3 regions of the Peribacillus sp. FW305-BF15 genome follow, and region 1 is predicted to be linked to each of the others. Evidence: predicted binding sites of a transcription regulator. Region 1 holds the regulator's gene; each other region holds the start of a gene.
What was found. Region 1 encodes LexA, which represses DNA repair genes until DNA is damaged. Its sites were predicted from a motif close to CGAACATATGTTCG; they were not measured.

Region 1 (6,360 bases):
CCATATATTACGGCCACTGTAATTACCAGGTAATAGATCTGTCTCACCTTTGATGGCAGTATTATTAGACCCGGCTAAATCCGCAGAACCCCCAATGAAGCTAGGGACCTTTTTGGCGATCGCATTCAGTACTTCCCCACTTGAAGCACGGGAAGCTAATGTCTTACCTTCTTCATAGACTGGAATTTCCTGATCCCATTCAGCAGGCAGTTCACCTTTAATTGCAAGCTCTAATTGCTGTGCTAACTCAGGATGTGCTTCTTTGTAATTTTTAAATAATTCATTCCAAGCTTCTTCTTTTTGAGCTCCTGCATCAACAACAGCTTCATTGAAGTGTGAATACACTTCTTCAGGTACATGGAAGTCCTTTTCGAATGTCCATTTGTATGCTTCTTTTGTCAATTTAAGCTCATCTGCACCAAGCGGAGCGCCGTGAACGGCAGATTTACCTGAACGATTTGGTGAACCGTAACCGATAACCGTTTTCACTTCGATTAATGTTGGGCGTGCTTCGTCGGTTTTCGCTTCTTCAATCGCTTTAGCAATTTCCTGAAGATCATTGCCATCCTCAACGCGGATATATTGCCATCCATAAGATTTGAACCGGTCTGCTACGCTTTCACTAAATGATTGACTTAAGTCGCCGTCAAGGGAAATATCATTAGAATCATATAAAACAACAAGTCTTCCCAGTTGTAGATGTCCAGCTAATGAAGCGGCTTCTGCAGAAACACCTTCCATTAAATCTCCATCCCCACAAATGCTATATGTATAATGATCGACCACATTATAAGAATCGCGGTTATAGCTTTCTGCCAAGTGACGTTCTGCCATTGCCATTCCGACTGCCATTGCGATACCTTGTCCAAGCGGCCCGGTAGTTGCATCCACACCAGCCGTATGTCCGAATTCAGGATGTCCTGGAGTTTTACTGCCCCATTGACGGAAGCTTTTCAAATCATCGATAGATAAGCCATAGCCTGATAAATGAAGAAGGCTGTATAACAGCATAGAACCATGTCCAGCTGAAAGAACAAAGCGATCTCTATTAAACCAATCTGGATTTTTCGGGTTATGGTTCATATATTCGGTCCATAGTTTATACGCCATTGGCGCAGCCCCCATTGGCATACCTGGATGGCCGGAATTAGCCTTTTCAATTGCATCAATTGATAATGTACGAATCGTATTGATAGAAAGTGCATCTAATTTATCTAACATATTGTAAAAACATCCCTTCCTGTAATGTACCTCTTTATATTATAGTGACAAGCATAATATCACAACTAAAATCACTATTTAATGCCCCAATATTACAATTTTCTAGGAATAAGAAGTCACCTATTTAGATTAAACTAAATAGGAGAATACATACATGAATGCACTCTCTTTTTACTCCAAAATGCCAAAGAATCCTCAAATGGAATATTCCATCAGAAGAATCCAAGCATTAATGTAAATTTCGTTTTTCTTTTATATTTTTTATCTTTTGAGGAGTGACGTCATTACCCTCTGGATCCACGACTTTCACATGCTCCAACGTGTCGGACATGGATTTTCTGAATGTTTCCAAATACTCACTTCTCAATTGGGTTTGCTCTTTCGCTTCAACTTCCGTCAAGCCTTCACCCTTTGCCTTTTTAGAAAGTTCATTTATACGGGCTATTTTTTCTTTTGATAACATAATTTCGCTCCTTCATAATCTGCGGATATTGTCATGGTATTAAAAAAAAAGCGAAATTACAAGTTCTATGATTTACTTTCCTTTGTATTCATTTGATGTTCGAGAAAACGCCTGTTCACAGTAGCCTTAGATACATTGTATCCAAAGCCCCTTAATGTGGCTGCGATTTCCGAGAATGTTAACCCATTGGCACGCAGTTTAATAATTTCTTCAATAGGAATCTCCATACGATCCCTTCCAGTGGAATTCCTTTGATTCTGAAGATTTTTTTGAGGACGGTACCCTTTTTCAACGGCTCTCATCATTCCGCGCTTTATTTTAAGATTATGTAGTTTCCTTTGATATTCTTCTACAATGCCCACTATCTGAATGACCATGGCATCCGAATCCGATAACTCCAGCTCTCCATCGTGTGAGAGAGTATAAATTTTCACATCTTCTTTAAGGATGACATGGAAAAGGGCTATTTTGGCATTCCCTCTTCCCAGTCTTGTTTCATCCTGGATTAAAAGCACTTCAGCTTCTTTGGTTTTAAATAGTTCGAGCATGTCAAAAATGCCATCCCGATTCAACTCATAACCACTTGCCTGTTCTTTTATAATGGAGACAACTTCCACATCCATCTTTTCAGCCAATTTGACTAATTCATCTTCCTGCCTTGCCAATGATGTTTCCTGTGACTCTTTTTCGGTGCTGACCCTACAATAGATTACCGCCTTCATAATACCCTACCTTTACTACTTACTGCTCACTGGCCAAATTCTGGACAAGTTCTTCCCCTTTAACCGGTATGACAATGACTTGTCCAGGCTTTATCGAATCCGCACTGACTCCATTATTCTCTTCTATCCAACCAATGAATTCTTTTTTTGTCAAATTTGATTCTTCATATTCTTCGGCAATTCCCCATAGGGTGTCACCCTCGCCTACTTCTATAGAAAGGAAATCCTTTTTTTGATCATTGTTCAATGTACAAGAGAATAAAATTGAAAAGATGAATACTGATCCCGCTAATAGAATCGTATAAATATAATTTTTGTATAATTTTTTCATAATAATCCCTCCAAAGCGAATGTTCGTTCGTATGTTATGATCAAATTATAATACGAACGTTTGTTTCAGTCAACAACAAATTCGAACTTATGTTTGTATAGAGATGGGGGCCATGCTATAATGTAGCAAAGAACATTGGGGAAGAGGTGCACAAATGACAAAACTATCAAAAAGGCAGCAAGATATTCTTGATTTCATTAAAGAAGAGGTCCGCCAAAAAGGGTATCCGCCTTCCGTACGGGAGATTGGCGAAGCAGTGGGACTTGCATCAAGTTCAACAGTACACGGACATTTATCCCGCCTGGAAAGTAAAGGCCTTATTAGACGTGACCCAACCAAGCCAAGGGCCATTGAAATAATGAATTTGGAGGAAGCGAACAATATTCCCAAAGTCAATGTCGTGAACGTGCCGTTACTTGGAAAAGTAACAGCGGGCATGCCGATAACGGCCATTGAGAACATTGAAGAATACTTTCCGCTTCCCGAAAGCATGGTTCCACATGATGACCATGTATTCATGCTGGAAATCATGGGTGAAAGTATGATAGAAGCAGGAATTCATGATGGAGATTATGTCATCGTGAAACAACAAAGCAGTGCCAATAATGGAGATATCGTCGTGGCGATGACGGAAGATGATGAAGCCACTGTAAAACGATTCTTTAAGGAACCGGATTACATAAGGCTTCAGCCTGAGAACTCAAATATGGAACCAATTATTTTACGAGATGTTTCGATACTTGGAAAAGTAATAGGCTTATATAGGCAAATACACTAAAAGCGCTTCCCGCGCTTTTTTTGATTGTTTAATTTATGTCCAGAATTCTCTCAATATGCATATAGAAGAGTAGATATTGAAATATTTTTTAATAGAATCTAGTTTCATGCGAATTTAAACATCCTTTATAAGGGATGAAAGTTACTATCGCCTTTCTCGTAATATTATACTTTGGAAAAAGCTCATTGAAATAAAAAAGAGAGGATTTAAAATCCCCACTTTAATAAGGTTTAGATCGACCAAGTCATTCCACTGTTGAATATGCACTTGTTGACAACCATTTGCAGGTGCAGGGAAAAAAATACATATATTTATTTTGCCCCGATAACAAACTTCCAACCATATCCATCAGAGACCCGTTGAATTAATACTTCAATAAGTAATTACGACCTGGCTGTTTCCATTGGCTGAATTACCATCTCCCTATTTACCCGTACCATCAAAATAATGCCTCCTCAACTAAGAGAAGGCATTTCGTTATTTCTCAATATAGACCGAACGAATCAGCGTCCGGGTTCTTTCAGTACCATCCCCATTTTTTTCCTTAACATCTATTGTTACATTATAAACACCTGACTTAGGTACTTCTGGAAGGGTGCCAGTAAAATTTTCAGTATCCATTGCCTTAATTGAGTTTTTTTCACTAATTTCATTACCGGTTTCATCTATCAGATGAACCAAAAATGTTGTACTGATTGGTCTTTTTTTATCATTCATTGGATTCTTTATTAAAAATTTTGCATCTTTTTGCTTAACTTTACCGGCCATACTTAATGTAATGGGATTCTTTTCGTTAAATTGTGCTGTGAACAGGAAGGCGTCTTTTGGCGATTTAGTCTTCATTCGTACTTTCCAGTCACCAATTTCAAGGTTATTTCTGTAGAATGATTGGATGGTTGCACCATTAAAAAAGGAAGTTTCATTTTTGGCTGAATGAACCTTTAAGGAAGGTGAATACTTTTTATTGGATGGAGAAATCAATTCAACCTCGACATCATTTGAGGCTGTATATATGCTTATATTACCTGGGGCAGCTTCATTTACATGGAAGCTTTGTTCGACCCAGGCATTTTGTTTCAGGACATCACCCAGAACGGTTTGAGCGAGTGCTGTTGTAATGACATCATCTTCAACTCGTTCTTTATAATTGACATGATATGCAGGAATCCCAGCGGTGGATGTGCTTTTTAAATAGGGTTCAATTCTTGAAAATACAGCTGAGCCAACTCGAATATTGTCGTGATCAAAGTTGGGATCCGTAAATAAATGTGTTGCATAGGGTATTTTTGTACTCCATACATTCACTAGTCCATCATTTTCCCCATATGATGATAAATATTGTCCCCCCATTGATAAGGCTGATAGTACCGGGCCTCTGTTCATACCTGCCACAGTGAAATACAAGTTTTTACGAGAGTTGATATGGTTATCCGTGACAGAACGAAATTCAGCCATTTTACCAACTTGTAAAGAATAAGTTCCCTCATCTTTTTGACCTAATAAGGAACCAAGCCAGCCCGCATACCAGCTATAAGCCAAATCAGCTAAGTGAGAACCATGATGTGGGGAGGCTAAAGTGATCACCCTTCCAACATATTGATGTGCTCCATAGTGGACTAGAGCCGCTTGGGTGTCTGGGCCCCCTTTGCTGTGCGCTATAATATTTACTTTTTTGCCCCCGAAATGGTTACTGATTTCTGAAAGCATTTGAGCTAAAAGCCTTCCATTGGCATATTGGCTCACTGACCCATTTCCAGCTGAATCATGAAGCTGAACAAAAACCGTTTGGTAGCCAGCTTCATACGCTTTGGTATACATATCATTGACACCATGATAATCCGTTTCGCCATACCAGCTGGTTGAACTGCCGTTTTTCCCTTGAACAAACACGATCGGTGGTTTGTTTGTATCAAGATTGGGAGGAATACTTCCAAGAAACCAATCCCCTGGACTGAAAGTTTCGGAGGGCGGTTTCAATTTTCCTGCTGAGGAAATGTCTGGCTTTGCCATAAATAATATGGTTAGAATGAGCACAAGAAAAACGACATAATTGATTACATTCCTTTTCAAGGGTTATCTCCTCCAATATCATCTGGAATTTTTTTGAACTCATCCAATTACAAATGCCCAGCTTCCATAGCCTTCATTAGTATATAATTGTACTTTTGCATACCATTACCTGCTATCTTCATAAAGATGGGAGAAAAAAACTAGAAGAAGTTTCATTTATAATAGAGAAAAAGTATGAAGATTTGACTTCCATTCATTTATGTATGTGTCTTTTTCATTTTATGAAGACGTGCTTTGGAGAAAACGGAATGCTGCCAATTCACGAAAATAGAGAACAAGCCCTTATCCTGCATAGGATAAGGGCTTGTTCATCCAGATTAACTTTTCCTTCGAATTTGCCATTGTCCATTTGCTCCTATTCATGGTGTTCAGAAGTCCGCCCTAAACATTAAGTAAATAATTTTCTTTAACGGCAATTGGCTGTCATTATTGGAATCTCAGTAACAATCGTATATTTGCACAAGAAGATTGGATTTGTACACCTTTAACTCCATACACGTATTTTACAAATGTTCTAATGTCAGCAGCTCCTATGCAACTTCAAAAGAATTATTTTCCCTTTCCTCTTTGTTCCCCCTTTCCATCGTTACTTGAATCTTGTCCTATGGAAGTCAGGATTGTATGGATTCAAATGGCCACTCTGTTGAGGAAATGCTGGTTCAATTGAAGTTTTAACTACATTTAAAGTGTAGGTCAGGGTCAAAAAAAATGATATCGTCAATCGAGAATCCTACACATTCAGCAAATAAATAAGCCTTATCGATTCGCAAAGGAA
Region 2 (6,360 bases), on a different contig from region 1:
TTGCTTTGCCCACGCCGTTTGCAGTGGGTGATGTGAATGTTTATGTCGTTAAAGGGGATGCTTTAACATTAATCGATACTGGTGTGAAAACCAAACGTTCAAAGGAAGCCTTGACTAACGGTCTTGGGGATTTAGGTCTGAAACTGACTGATATCGAACAAATCATTTTAACCCATCATCATCCCGATCATGCTGGTGCACTCGATTTCTTTGAAAAGGATATCCCGGTTTATGGACACAAAAATAATCAGCGCTGGCTGACTATCAGTGATGAATTCCTTGAAACCCATAATCGTTTTTTCCTTGATTATGCCAAAAAGTTCGGAGTGGCAGAAGAGCTGAAAAATAAACTGACCCATAACCGCGACGAAATCCGTTTCCTTAGTGAACGGAAGCTGCATGGATATTTAGCTGAGGGGGATGAGCTTCCTGGTCTTCCAGGCTGGAAAGTGATCGAGACTCCAGGGCATGCGCAAAGCCATTTATCTTTTTACCGGGAAAGTGACGGGGTCATGATCGCTGGCGATCACTTGCTTGCCAAGATTTCACCTAACCCATTAATGGAACCACCTTTACTCCCTGGAGGCATGAGGCCTCGTCCGTTACTGCAATATAATGCATCACTTCAAAAATTATTGGATTTCCCCATATCCACTGTTTACTCAGGACATGGATCTGAAGTGGCAGGAGATGCAGTTGCAGACTTGATTCAATATAGATTCGATCGGCAGCATAACCGTGCCATGCAGGTGAAAAGCATGCTTCAAGATAAGCCTTTATCTGTCTTTGAAGTGTGTCAGCAGTTGTTTCCGAAAGTATACCTTCAGGAAGTGGGCCTCACACTTTCGGAAACGGTCGGTCAGCTGGACTATTTAGAAGACTTGGGTGAAGTCCAAACAGAAATCCAATCAGGGGTCATTCTGTATTCAATCGCTTAATGTTCGAAGGAGGCCGCTTTTTTTGAATAAGTTACAAGGTAAAGTTATTGTTATTACCGGTGCTTCCGGAGGGATTGGCAAGGAAGTTGCCATTCAAAGTGCAAAACAGGGAGGCCGTCTCGTCCTCTTGGCCAGAAGCATGGATAAATTACTGCTGCTAAAGAATGAACTGATCACCCAATATGGGATTGATGCATATGCCTATAAGCTTGATGTTGCAGACACTGATCAGGTGACAAATGTTTTTAATGATATCCATGAGCAAATAGGTGAAGTGGATGTGTTGGTCAACAATGCTGGTTTCGGCACGTTTAAAGAAGCGCAGGATACGGAATTAAATGAAACGAAAGCAATGTTTGCTGTCAACGTCATTGGCTTAATGGCCTGCACAAAGCTGGTTCTGCCGTATATGAAGCAGAGAAAATCGGGGCATATCATCAATATCGCTTCACAGGCCGGTAAAATAGCCACTCCTAAATCAACATTGTACTCTTCTACCAAGTTCGCAGTTCTTGGCTATTCAAACGCACTTCGGCTCGAAGTGATGGAAGATCATGTTTTTGTGACCACAGTCAATCCTGGCCCTATAGAAACGAATTTCTTTAACATTGCGGATGAATCAGGTACATACTTAAAGAACGTTGAAAAATTCATGCTTAAGCCTGGAGATGTCGCTGCTAAAATCGTAGCGGCGATGCTGACCAACAAGAGGGAAATCAATCTCCCTGGCTGGATGAATTTAGCTGGGAAATGGTATAACATGTTTCCGAAGATCACCGAAACTTTAGGAAAAAAAGCATTTTTTAAAAAGTAGGCTAGTCTTTCGATTCCAGATGAAAATTGGTCCAATAATAGGTAAAGGGGAATGTCGATGACATTCCCCTTTTGAATTAAGCGAAGTTATCATATGAATGGGTAACTATTTCATGGGGAATCCGTCTATTTCTATTAGGAGGGATTTTCATGAAGATGATTGTAAACCTTTATATATATTTATTCGTCGCCTTTATACTGGGCAGCTGTCAATCCCCCGATTGGAACATGGATGAATCCATTGATAAAGGGGAAGAAGGTTTCATTACGGATCTTGACGATAAGAGGATTTTGATTAAAGGGACGTACTATAAGGTGACTAATGATACATATATTCAAGATCAACATGGTAATGACCTTGATTATTCCGAACTGGAAATTGGGATGAAAGTGAAACCATGGCACCGGGGCGGGGTGAAGAAATCATTTCCTGGGAAAGCGGAAGCTGAATTGATTCTGGTTTTGACGGATGAAAACAGCTTAGCCGAACAAAGGGCGGTCATTGCTGCCCTCGATCATGTCAGCAAAGCGGAAAGTGAGCGATTCATGGTTCTCGAAGTCGTCCATTTACCCTCAGAGCATGTTTATAATATCGAAATGATGAATCGTTCCAACTTGGATTCTTCATTCATGGTGACAGTTGAGGATGTAACGGATGAAATATTATATATAAAATAAAACAACCGGACTGAATCACTTTGAATTTTGTCCGGTTGTTTGTCCTGGATTTTATAAAGTTTTCGCACCTAAATATTTTGGTTTCCAATAAGAATTATCCATATCCGTAATGGTTATTCCTTTAGAAGACGTAGCACTAATGAATTGGCCGTTTCCGATATAGATTCCAACATGGGATACTCCTGTTCTTCCAGAAGAAGTATCAAAGAATACAAGATCACCCTTAGCTGGTGAAGATACTTTTAAACCTGTATTGGAATAGAGCAAGGATGTTGTACGCGGTAAGGTAATTCCTTGAGATTTCTGGAATACGTAATAGACGAAGCCTGAGCAGTCAAATCCAGTTGGTGTTGTTCCGCCCCATTTGTAGGGTTTGCCTATTAAGGTTTTTGCATAGCTGATCAAGCTAGTATTATTGACTTTATAAACACCAAGCGCATTAAATGTGCCTCGGCCGGCAATTCCGTCGGCAGTCAACCCTTTGGCTTTTTGGAATTTTTTTACTGCTGATACAGAATAGGTGCCGTAATATGTAGTCAGTGAACCTGAATATGTGAAATAACCTTTGGTTTTTAATAGTTGTTGTAGTTGTTTGACATCACTATGTGTCATTCCGGGTCTGAGGGTTTGGTCTCCAATATTGGCAAAGGCTTGCAGTGGGGTTAGCATCATGGCAGATGCAACAGCAGCTGAAGCGATCCATTTCTTCATAATTTTCATTTCCTCTCTATCTATCTCTCTATTATTTCTTAACAATATTATCCTACAATACCATTATGACAAATAGACATAATTTTGGTTACAGTTTCATTACAAAAAATGAGCATTAAGACTGGCTTCCAAGTAGACGAAAGTCTGTTGAAAAGGGTGGAGGGATTTTAAAAAATCGAGCATATGGACCTACTTAAAATTATTCAAGCTACCAATTAATCTTTTTCAAAAAAACAATTTGGATATTCGGTTTAAATTTGGTATTTTATCCATTTTTAGTATCTATTATATTTTTCAAGGAAATTACAATAAAAAGTAGAAATTTGTATGAAAACTTCCATTGAATAAGAACGTATATTCGGTTAAAGTTATGAATATAATAAAGCGAACGTATATTCTTGTTAGGGTGAAGAAATGATGGATTATGGGACGATGCCGAAACAATCAATTATGTGTATCGATATGAAAAGTTTTTATGCAAGCTGTTCAGCGGTCATGCTTGGTCTGGACCCGCTTGATTGTTATTTGGCGGTGGTTGGTGATTTGGAGAGGACAGGGAGCATTGTGCTCGCGGCTTCTCCAAAGATGAAGAAGGAATTTGGCATCAAGACAGGTTCGCGGATGTTTGAGATCCCGAATGACCCGAGGATTGTCGTCGTTGAACCTAAAATGGCGACTTATTTAAGGGTTTCGACGGAAATCACCCGCTTGTTCAACCGTTATGTGCCAAAAGAAGCGATTCACGTATATAGTGTGGACGAAAGTTTTGTGAAAGTCGATGGTGCTGCTTCTTTATGGGGAGATGCCCGCATGATAGCTGAAAAGATAAAAGATGAAATTGAACGGGAATTACAGCTCCCCTGTGCCATTGGAATTGGACCGAATATGCTCATGGCAAAACTTTGCCTTGATTTGGAAGCCAAACATAAAGGGATTGCGGAATGGAAGTATGAGGATGTGCCAAGCAAACTTTGGCCGATTTCCCCGCTTCGTGAAATGTGGGGGATCGGCAGGCGCGTAGAAAAAACCCTTCATGGAATGGGTATATTTACGGTTGGGCAGCTTGCCAATTATGATCTTGAATTACTTGAAGCGAAGTTTGGAATTATGGGCAATCAGCTTTACCACCATGCCTGGGGAATAGATTTATCCGATATGGGGGCAGCGATCATCGAAGGGCAGGTCAGCTTCGGCAAAAGTCAAATCCTGTTGCGGGATTATAAGGATGAGCATGAGGTAAAGCAGGTCATGCTGGAAATTTGCGAAGAAGTTGGAAGAAGGGCACGCACCCATCGTAAGGCAGGAAGAACGGTGAGCCTAGGCATTGGTTACAGCAAGGATGAGTTTGGCGGAGGTTTCCATCGTTCGCGTTCGATTAACGAACCGACCAACATCACGATGGAGTTATATAAAGTTTGCCTGGAGCTTTTCCATGAGAACTATAAGCAAAAAACGGTTCGAAGCATAGAGGTCAGACTCTCGAATATTGTGGATGATAATGAAATGCAGCTGACTCTATTTGATGCTTCGCGCTGGAAGAAGCGGGAATTGAGTTACACGGTTGATCGAATCCGCCACAAATATGGAGCCAAGTCGTTATTGCGTGCCGTTTCGTATACAGAAGCAGGTACAGCCGTATACCGAAGCAAGCTGCTTGGTGGGCATAAGGCGTAAGGCGTAAGGCTGACTTTGAAAGGAGGGAAAAGAAATGATTCGTGATCGCGGCCGTATCAAATGGACATCGATGATGTTGCCGGAACATGTGAAGATGCTCCGTGATTGGGCGGTGGAGGATGGCTATGAAACGAAGCGCATCCTGGATGAGCAGCAACTGGAAGAAATGAATGCGGTAATGGGGGAAGCGATGGAGGAAAGAAAGGATGTCACGATTGCTCATTATGAAGGAAACCGGTATCAGCTGTTAATCGGTAGGATCCATTATTATAATGAGCTCACCCAAAAGCTTCATATCGTTGACCGGTTTGAGCAGGCTCACTATATCAGGCTTTCCGATATAGCGGATGTAAGGATAATGGAATGATGAGCGGAAGGGCTGTTCCCCAAGGGACAGCCTTTCAAAACGGCATCGTGTTGAAAGGTATCACGGAGGAGTATGAGAATCGGCATTTGTTAGCACCGTCAATGAAGAAAGTGATTTTCGTGTCGGCTGACGCTTGCAAAGGAGGCAGTTTCTTTAACAGAAACGTTTTTATCGTTTATAATGGGGGAATGCAAAGACATCGGGAGGCAGCAATCATGTATATTGAATGGACGGAAACAGCGGCTGGGAAAATAGCCGGTAAGGTACAGGGACAAGAAGGATATTTACAGTTGAAATATGATACTGATGGCTGCGGCTGCGTGGTAAGTGGTGTGACGGCGCTATGGTGGGTCAACGAACCTGAAGAAGGTACCGAAAAAGTGGAAACGAACGGAATTCCGCTATATGTTGAGAAATCAAAAATGATTTTTCTTGATGAAGTCATGAAAATAGACTTTGTTCCGGAAGCGAACAGCTTTCAATTAAAAAGTCCGAATCAAATCTTAAATCCGAGGATGAGCTTTTTTAATAAAATCTAACTAAAGCAAAAGAGGGGATCGTGGACACCCTCTCTTTTCTTCTCAGACAAGTTTTTTTAGAAACTGATCGATTTGGTCTTCGTATTCTTTTGGATTTTCATTATAAGATTGAGCGTGGGCCCCTTTTTTAGCGATGTACAGCTGTTTTGGGCCCTCTTTTGCTGCATATAATTCCGCTGTCATGGAAGCGGGAATGAAACTGTCATTTTCACTATGGATGAAGAGCACGGGTTTTAGGATATTTTTCATATAATCGATTGGGGACACTTCATTGGTCCAATATCCGTCACGGAGTTTGATGAACGTACGCCCGAGCGGAAATACGGTCCAAGAAGGAAATGGGACTTCATGCTTGAGCTTGTGTTTGATCTGATCCTCGAAGTTCGAAAATGGACAGTCGGCAATGTAAAAATCAGCACCATCTTCAAGCATTCCGGCATATAAAAGCAGGGTTACGGCCCCCATGGATTCTCCATGAATGCCAATATGAAGGTCGGGCCCTTTACGTCTTTTCAATTCATCGATTACGGCCTTCAGGTCGAATTTTTCATAATGTCCATAACTGCTCGTCTTGCCGCCGGAATCCCCATGCCGGCGGTGGTCATAAATGATCGCATTGAAGCCCCGCTTAAGAAAAATG
Region 3 (6,360 bases), on a different contig from region 1:
ATGATTGCTTTAGCCTCTTCACGAGTTAAACCGGAAACACGTTCAAGCTCTGTTTGCTGCTTACGAACCATCTCTTCCACTTTGCTTTCCATCTCTTCAATATGCTGTTGTCTTTGGTTTAGAGAATCATCTTTTTTCTCCAAAAGGCTCTCACGTTTGTCTAACGTTTCATCCTTACGGTCCAGATTCTCTTCTCTTTGCAATAACCGATTTTCTTGTTTTTGTAATTCGTTCCTTCTTTCACGGGCTTCCCGATCCGAATCGGCACGAACTTTATGAATTTCATCTTTTGCTTCCAACAAGGCTTCTTTCTTAAGTGCTTCCGCTTCACGTTTTGCATCCTCAAGGATGTGTTCTGCAGAGCCCTTTGCCCCTGCTATTCTACTCTCAAATTTTGATTTGTGAATAAAATAACCAACAACTGCACCGACGATTAGGCCAAGCAAAGTGAAGATGATTGTCATGGGTTCCATCGTTTCACCTCCCCTTGCTATGAACTTTTTACATAAAATGTTGAACTGTCGGCAAGTACATTGCACATAAATTCAATATACAGCACTTAATTTTCAAAATTTTAGTTTGAAAAATTGTAAAATATACATATTAATTGTATAGTTGAGAATTTTTATTGTCAAGCGTTTGTCCCTTATGTATCAATGATTATTCAAGTTTTCTTAATATTAACCATCATAATGTACAGCATACATTATGGAAGCAGTCTGTAAATCTGATTACAATGCCATTTAATCCGCTGAAAATTTCGCATTTTTCTTAAAATATACATAAAAGGCCTAAGCGAATAAGCTTAGGCCTTTTCCAAATATCATTAATCAAGCAATTCAAAATGCTCTTCTGTTTCATTTTCTTCTGGTGGTAATTCATGCTCTCCATCAAGATTATAGTGATCTCTGATTTTCTGAGAAATTTCCTGAGCGATATCCTGATTTTCTTTCAGGAAAAGCTTCGCATTTTCACGGCCTTGTCCGACACGCTCTTCATTGTATGAATACCATGAGCCGCTTTTAAGGACGATATCAAGGTCTGCACCCATATCGATGATTTCACCTTCCTGCGAAATCCCTTGACCATACATGATGTCAACTTCAGCTTGGCGGAATGGTGGAGCAACCTTGTTTTTTACAACTTTGATTTTCGTTTTATTACCGACGATTTCATTACCTTGTTTTAATTGCTCCGCACGGCGCACTTCCAGACGAACAGTTGAATAGAACTTCAGTGCCCGGCCTCCCGGAGTCGTTTCTGGATTCCCAAACATAACACCGATTTTTTCACGGACTTGGTTAATGAAAATGGCAATGGTATTTGATTTATTAATGGAACCAGACAGTTTTCTAAGTGCCTGAGACATCATCCGGGCTTGGAGACCCATATGGGAATCTCCCATTTCGCCTTCGATTTCAGCTTTTGGTACAAGTGCCGCCACGGAGTCAATGACAATGATATCTACCGCTCCGCTTCGAACTAACGCTTCAGCGATCTCTAGGGCCTGTTCACCCGTATCAGGCTGTGAAAGCAGTAACTCATCGATATTCACACCAAGTTTTTCTGAATATGCTGGATCTAAAGCATGCTCGGCATCAATGAATGCAGCCGTTCCGCCAGTCTTTTGTACCTCTGCAATGGCATGTAATGCTACAGTCGTTTTACCGGAGCTTTCAGGTCCATATATCTCAATGACCCGGCCTCTTGGATATCCGCCTACTCCCAACGCTACGTCCAATGCTAAAGAACCGCTTGAGATCGTTGAAATTCTACGATCAGTCTGTTCCCCAAGTTTCATAATCGAACCTTTACCAAATTGTTTCTCAATTTGTTTTAACGCCATATCTAAAGCCGCTTGACGATCACTCACTTAATTTCCTCCTCTATATTCAACTAATCGGCTGTCCGATTAAAGGTGTACTTACGTTAGCAATTATTCGAGTTCAAGGTTTGTACCCTGTCTCAAAACCTATCTTTACTATATACTCTTTTTACTATTTTGCCAAGCAAAAAGTCGAACATTCATTCGTTTTTTTCTTTCGGGATATTCTTTGTAAAAAAGCGTTTTAGCTTAAGGAAATTTCCATTTCGCTTCACTTACTCCCTAAAAAATACATTTTTATTGAATTAACTTTTTTCTTTTTTCCCTATTTTTCAAGAAACAAACTTCTAAAACCAAATAAAAAGCAGAGCTGTATTAAAGCTCTGCTTATGGCGTTTATAAATCCCTTAATAGGTAATGACAGCCGTATTTCACACTCCGAATACGGTTTTGCGCCCTGCTACCGGAAAGATTCAACTCCTTGAAATGAGTGTTTCCATCGCGATAGGAAATGCCAATAAATACTGTACCAACAGGCTTGCCTTCTTGTTCATCCGGCCCTGCAACACCCGTAAAGCTTATGCCTACATCCGTATCGAGCTTACTCCGGACATTAGAGGCCATTTCCATTGCACACTCACCGCTGACCACCCCATACTCAGATATGGTATCATCACTGACGCTGAGGACATTGGACTTCGCATCATTCGTATAGCAGACCATTCCGCCCTTGAAGACTTTACCGGCGCCCGGGATGGTTGTCAGCTGTTCTTGGAACATCCCCCCGGTCAAGCTTTCAGCTGCTGCGATTGAAAGCTTGCGGACCGTTAATTCTTTTACAAGTTCCTTTATTAGCGAAGTATTATCACTTCCATAATGGAACTTGCCGACCCTGCCAAGAATTTCTTTTTCCGTTTCTAAAATAAGTTCTTCGCATTTTTCTTTGGAAGGGCCTTTGGCGGTGATCCTTAACGTCACTTCCCCTTCGGCTGCCAGCGGAGCGATTGTCGGATTCGTTTGATTGACAAGGAGATCTTCAATCACCGTTTCCAGTTCGGCTTCACCTATACCGTAGAACCGTAAAACCTTGGAATCGATCCGTTCATGCTTTTCCAATTTATTCATGATCTTTTCATAACCATAACTTAAAAACATCGGCTCCATTTCACTTGGTGGACCAGGCAGGAGCATATATGTAATCCCGGATTTGGACAAAACCATTCCTGGGGCCATGCCATGATCGTTTGCCAACACTTCACTGCCTTCTAAGACAAGGGCCTGCTTTTTGTTGTTTTCCGTCATCGGCCGTTCCCGTTTTTGGAAGTAAGCTTCAATGGATTGCAAAGCTTCATCATTAAAAACGAGCTTTTTCCCGATATGGCGAGCAATCGTTTCTTTCGTTAAGTCATCTTTGGTAGGACCAAGCCCACCGGTAAAAACAATCAAGTTCGCCCTCGATTCAGCGATTTCTATAGCTTGTTGTAATCGACGGTCGTTATCCCCGACCACAGTATGGTAAAAAACGTTGATCCCCATTTCCGCAAACTGCTGCGATAAGAATCTTCCATTAGTGTTATTGATTTGACCTAAAAGAAGCTCTGAGCCCACTGCAATGATTTCTGCATCCATCTTTTCAAAACCACCATTCGTTTTTACTTTGAATTAACAAATACTTCTTTGTTTTTTATAAAATAATCCAAACCTGACCAGATTGTAAAGATTAATGCAATCCATAATGCGATATTGGCAAATGGAAGTGAAATGAGGGCAAATGGAAGGTTATGCAGCAATAAAGCCGAAATAGAAACAATTTGTGCCCATGTTTTAATTTTACCTAGCTGGTTCGCTGCAACCACTTCCCCTGTACCCGCTAACACCAAACGCAATCCAGTGACTGCAAATTCGCGACTTATGATCACGATGGCAATCCAAGATTGACCGTACATTAAATCCAGATCAACCAAAACGATTAAGGCAGCCGAAACAAGAAGTTTATCTGCCAATGGATCTAAAAATTTCCCTAAATCAGTAATCATATTATATTTTCTGGCAAAATGGCCATCGATCCAATCCGTAGTGGAAGCGATTATAAAGAGGATGGCTCCAGCCAGGTGTGCCACTGGCAAACTGTATTCTCCCCAAGCCAGAGTCCCCCATGAAAAAGGAACGAGCATGATGATTAAAAATACTGGTATTAAACAGATTCTTGCTACTGTAATCTTATTAGGCAGATTCAAAACTTTTACCTCCAAAATTTACGCCTGCCATTCGGGCCTGCGTCTTAGATCTAAAATAATGCTTATATGTATAATTTAACTCAAAATCCAATCTTATATGCCGAGTGGATCATTTCCCGCCGCCTTACCATTAAATAGAGCAAAAATAGTCATCTATAAGATGACTATTCGGCTTTCGTAAATTGTATCGTAACCAATTGCGTATTCACTTCAGTCGGTGAAATGGAATACTCCAGCTTCTCATCATTCACATAAATCTCTGTTTCATATGCCCTGCCTATATTGATGACAGCTTCTTTTTCATTGGTGAAATCAATTTCCTGGCTTTTGTCCTTTTCGATAGTGCCTTGGAAAAGTAATTTACCTTCACCATTTTTTATGCCGACCCATGGTGAGCCTTTGGAGGTCACCTTTAATTTAAAAGTATCGGTATTTTTTAATTCATACGTACTATTTTTACCGCTGGAACTTGTGACGGCAAGATTTTGCTCTTTCTCTTCATCTTTGACTGCTGTATCATCTTCATTCTTCTTTTCAGATGAATCTGATTTTTCTTCATTCTGTTTTTGGTCTGCATTCTCTTCTTCTTTGTTAAACTCTTCACTTTTATTGTAACCCACGGCATCGCTTTGTTTCGCGTCCTTTTTGTCCTCGTTATCCGGATTACTCATATAGTTCAATACCAGAACCCAAATCAATACGGCCGCACCAATGACTAAAACCGCTGCCAAGATCTTCGGTAACAATTCCACTACCTTTGAATCTCCTGCCGGAATGGTTTTCCGGGATTGGACCCGTGAAAGCTGTTCTGGCAATTCCTCACTATAGACCGATGGTATTTCACTCTTATATTGTTCGAAAATCTCTTCTGAATCCAGTCCGACCGCTTCACAATATTGCTTTATGAATGCCCGTACATAGAACTTTCCTGGCATCATACTGTAATTTCCCTCTTCAATGCCAATGAGGTAACGCTTTTGGATCTTCGTTAATTCCTGCAAATCTTCTAGGCTAAGACCTTTGGCTTCCCTAGCTTCCTTTAATCGATTACCCAACTCAGTCAAATAAAACACCTGCCATTTTAAAAGTCAAAGGAACCAAAATCGGACCCTGAAAACTGGTCTTTTTGGTCGACAACTTCATATGTTATTTCTTCTTCAGGATTGTTTCGCAATTCAATAATATAATCAAAGTCTTCGAGGGTATACTCCGTATTTTGGACAAAAACATCCGGATGTTCGATTACTTTGACAGCATCAAGCCTCATTATTTCACGAATCAACTGCCAATGACGCTCATTTGCACGGCGAGTGGAAACAATTCCATCTAAAATGAACAAATTATCATTATTATATTCATCCTCAATAAGCTGGCTGCGGATAGTCTGCTTTAAAAGGGTCGAGGACACAAACAACCATCTCTTATTAGCACAAACACTCGATGCCACGATAGATTCAGTTTTTCCGACACGGGGCATCCCTCGGATCCCGATCAATTTATGACCTTCCTGTTTAAATAGCTCGGCCAGGAAATCGACAAGCAAGCCTAGTTCATCACGAACAAACCTAAAAGTGTTTTTCTCATCGGCATCGCGCTGAATATAGCGTCCATGCCTGACTGCGAGGCGATCACGTAATTTAGGTTCCCTAAGCTTAATGACCTTTATCGTATCCATCGTACGGAGAATTGACTCGAATCTTTCTATATTACGGCTGTCTTTGGCCAACAAAAGTAACCCACGCCTTCCTTCATCGACCCCGTTAATGGTGATGATATTAATGGAAAGCATACCCAGAAGGGATGAAATATCCCCTAATAAACCAGGACGGTTGACTTGAATTTCATATTCAAAATACCATTCTTTATTATCCACGATAACACTCCTTAAGCCTAAAAGCTTTTACCCTAATCATGGGCAAAAAACTTATCCATCGTAAATTTCAAGGTCTGAACACTTTAATATTAATTGTCTAGCTTCTATAATATAGCATTTCGTGATAAGTTAAAAGGAAAAACCCTATAAAAGTATTCATTTTTATATAAGAGGACAAATAGTCATCCCCCTCGAATCCAAAAGGCCCTGTTAATTAATAACAGGGCCTTTTGGATTGATATTTTACTTCGTTCCATTGTTCTCGACTAACTTGACCATGACACTTGCCATGGCATGTTTTTCTTGATCGCTTGCCACTGACCAAAGATCAGCAAGCACTTTCTCTTGGTCATTCTGGGGCTCAACCTGATTAGCTAGGTAATCACCGATTTCGTAAGCCAAGTTGGTAACAGCGCCTTCTGACA

Region 2: AC3WLU_RS11105 (Y-family DNA polymerase) is a predicted target of LexA. The motif match lies at 3,488-3,501, and genes of this name have one in related genera.
Region 3: recA (recombinase RecA) is a predicted target of LexA. The motif match lies at 2,019-2,032, and genes of this name have one in related genera.

What each region holds. Positions count from the first base shown of each region.
Region 1 is NZ_JBYSYV010000016.1:93,583-99,942, reverse strand. Features, by position in the region: gene tkt (transketolase) at 1-1,221, opposite strand, end outside; gene AC3WLU_RS17700 (DUF896 domain-containing protein) at 1,451-1,684, opposite strand; gene AC3WLU_RS17695 (YneB family resolvase-like protein) at 1,750-2,406, opposite strand; gene yneA (cell division suppressor protein YneA) at 2,426-2,737, opposite strand; gene lexA (transcriptional repressor LexA) at 2,892-3,515, shown strand; gene AC3WLU_RS17680 (esterase/lipase family protein) at 3,993-5,525, opposite strand; gene AC3WLU_RS17675 (helix-turn-helix transcriptional regulator) at 6,257-6,360, opposite strand, start outside.
Region 2 is NZ_JBYSYV010000009.1:10,584-16,943, forward strand. Features, by position in the region: gene AC3WLU_RS11085 (MBL fold metallo-hydrolase) at 1-938, shown strand, start outside; gene AC3WLU_RS11090 (SDR family NAD(P)-dependent oxidoreductase) at 961-1,752, shown strand; gene AC3WLU_RS11095 (hypothetical protein) at 1,902-2,429, shown strand; gene AC3WLU_RS11100 (C40 family peptidase) at 2,481-3,140, opposite strand; gene AC3WLU_RS11105 (Y-family DNA polymerase) at 3,555-4,814, shown strand; gene AC3WLU_RS11110 (YolD-like family protein) at 4,849-5,181, shown strand; gene AC3WLU_RS11115 (iron-sulfur cluster biosynthesis family protein) at 5,178-5,720, shown strand; gene AC3WLU_RS11120 (alpha/beta hydrolase) at 5,763-6,360, opposite strand, start outside.
Region 3 is NZ_JBYSYV010000008.1:20,764-27,123, forward strand. Features, by position in the region: gene rny (ribonuclease Y) at 1-473, opposite strand, end outside; gene recA (recombinase RecA) at 827-1,873, opposite strand; gene AC3WLU_RS10030 (competence/damage-inducible protein A) at 2,222-3,454, opposite strand; gene pgsA (CDP-diacylglycerol--glycerol-3-phosphate 3-phosphatidyltransferase) at 3,478-4,062, opposite strand; gene AC3WLU_RS10040 (helix-turn-helix domain-containing protein) at 4,227-5,126, opposite strand; gene AC3WLU_RS10045 (DUF3388 domain-containing protein) at 5,144-5,935, opposite strand; gene AC3WLU_RS10050 (DUF3243 domain-containing protein) at 6,179-6,360, opposite strand, start outside.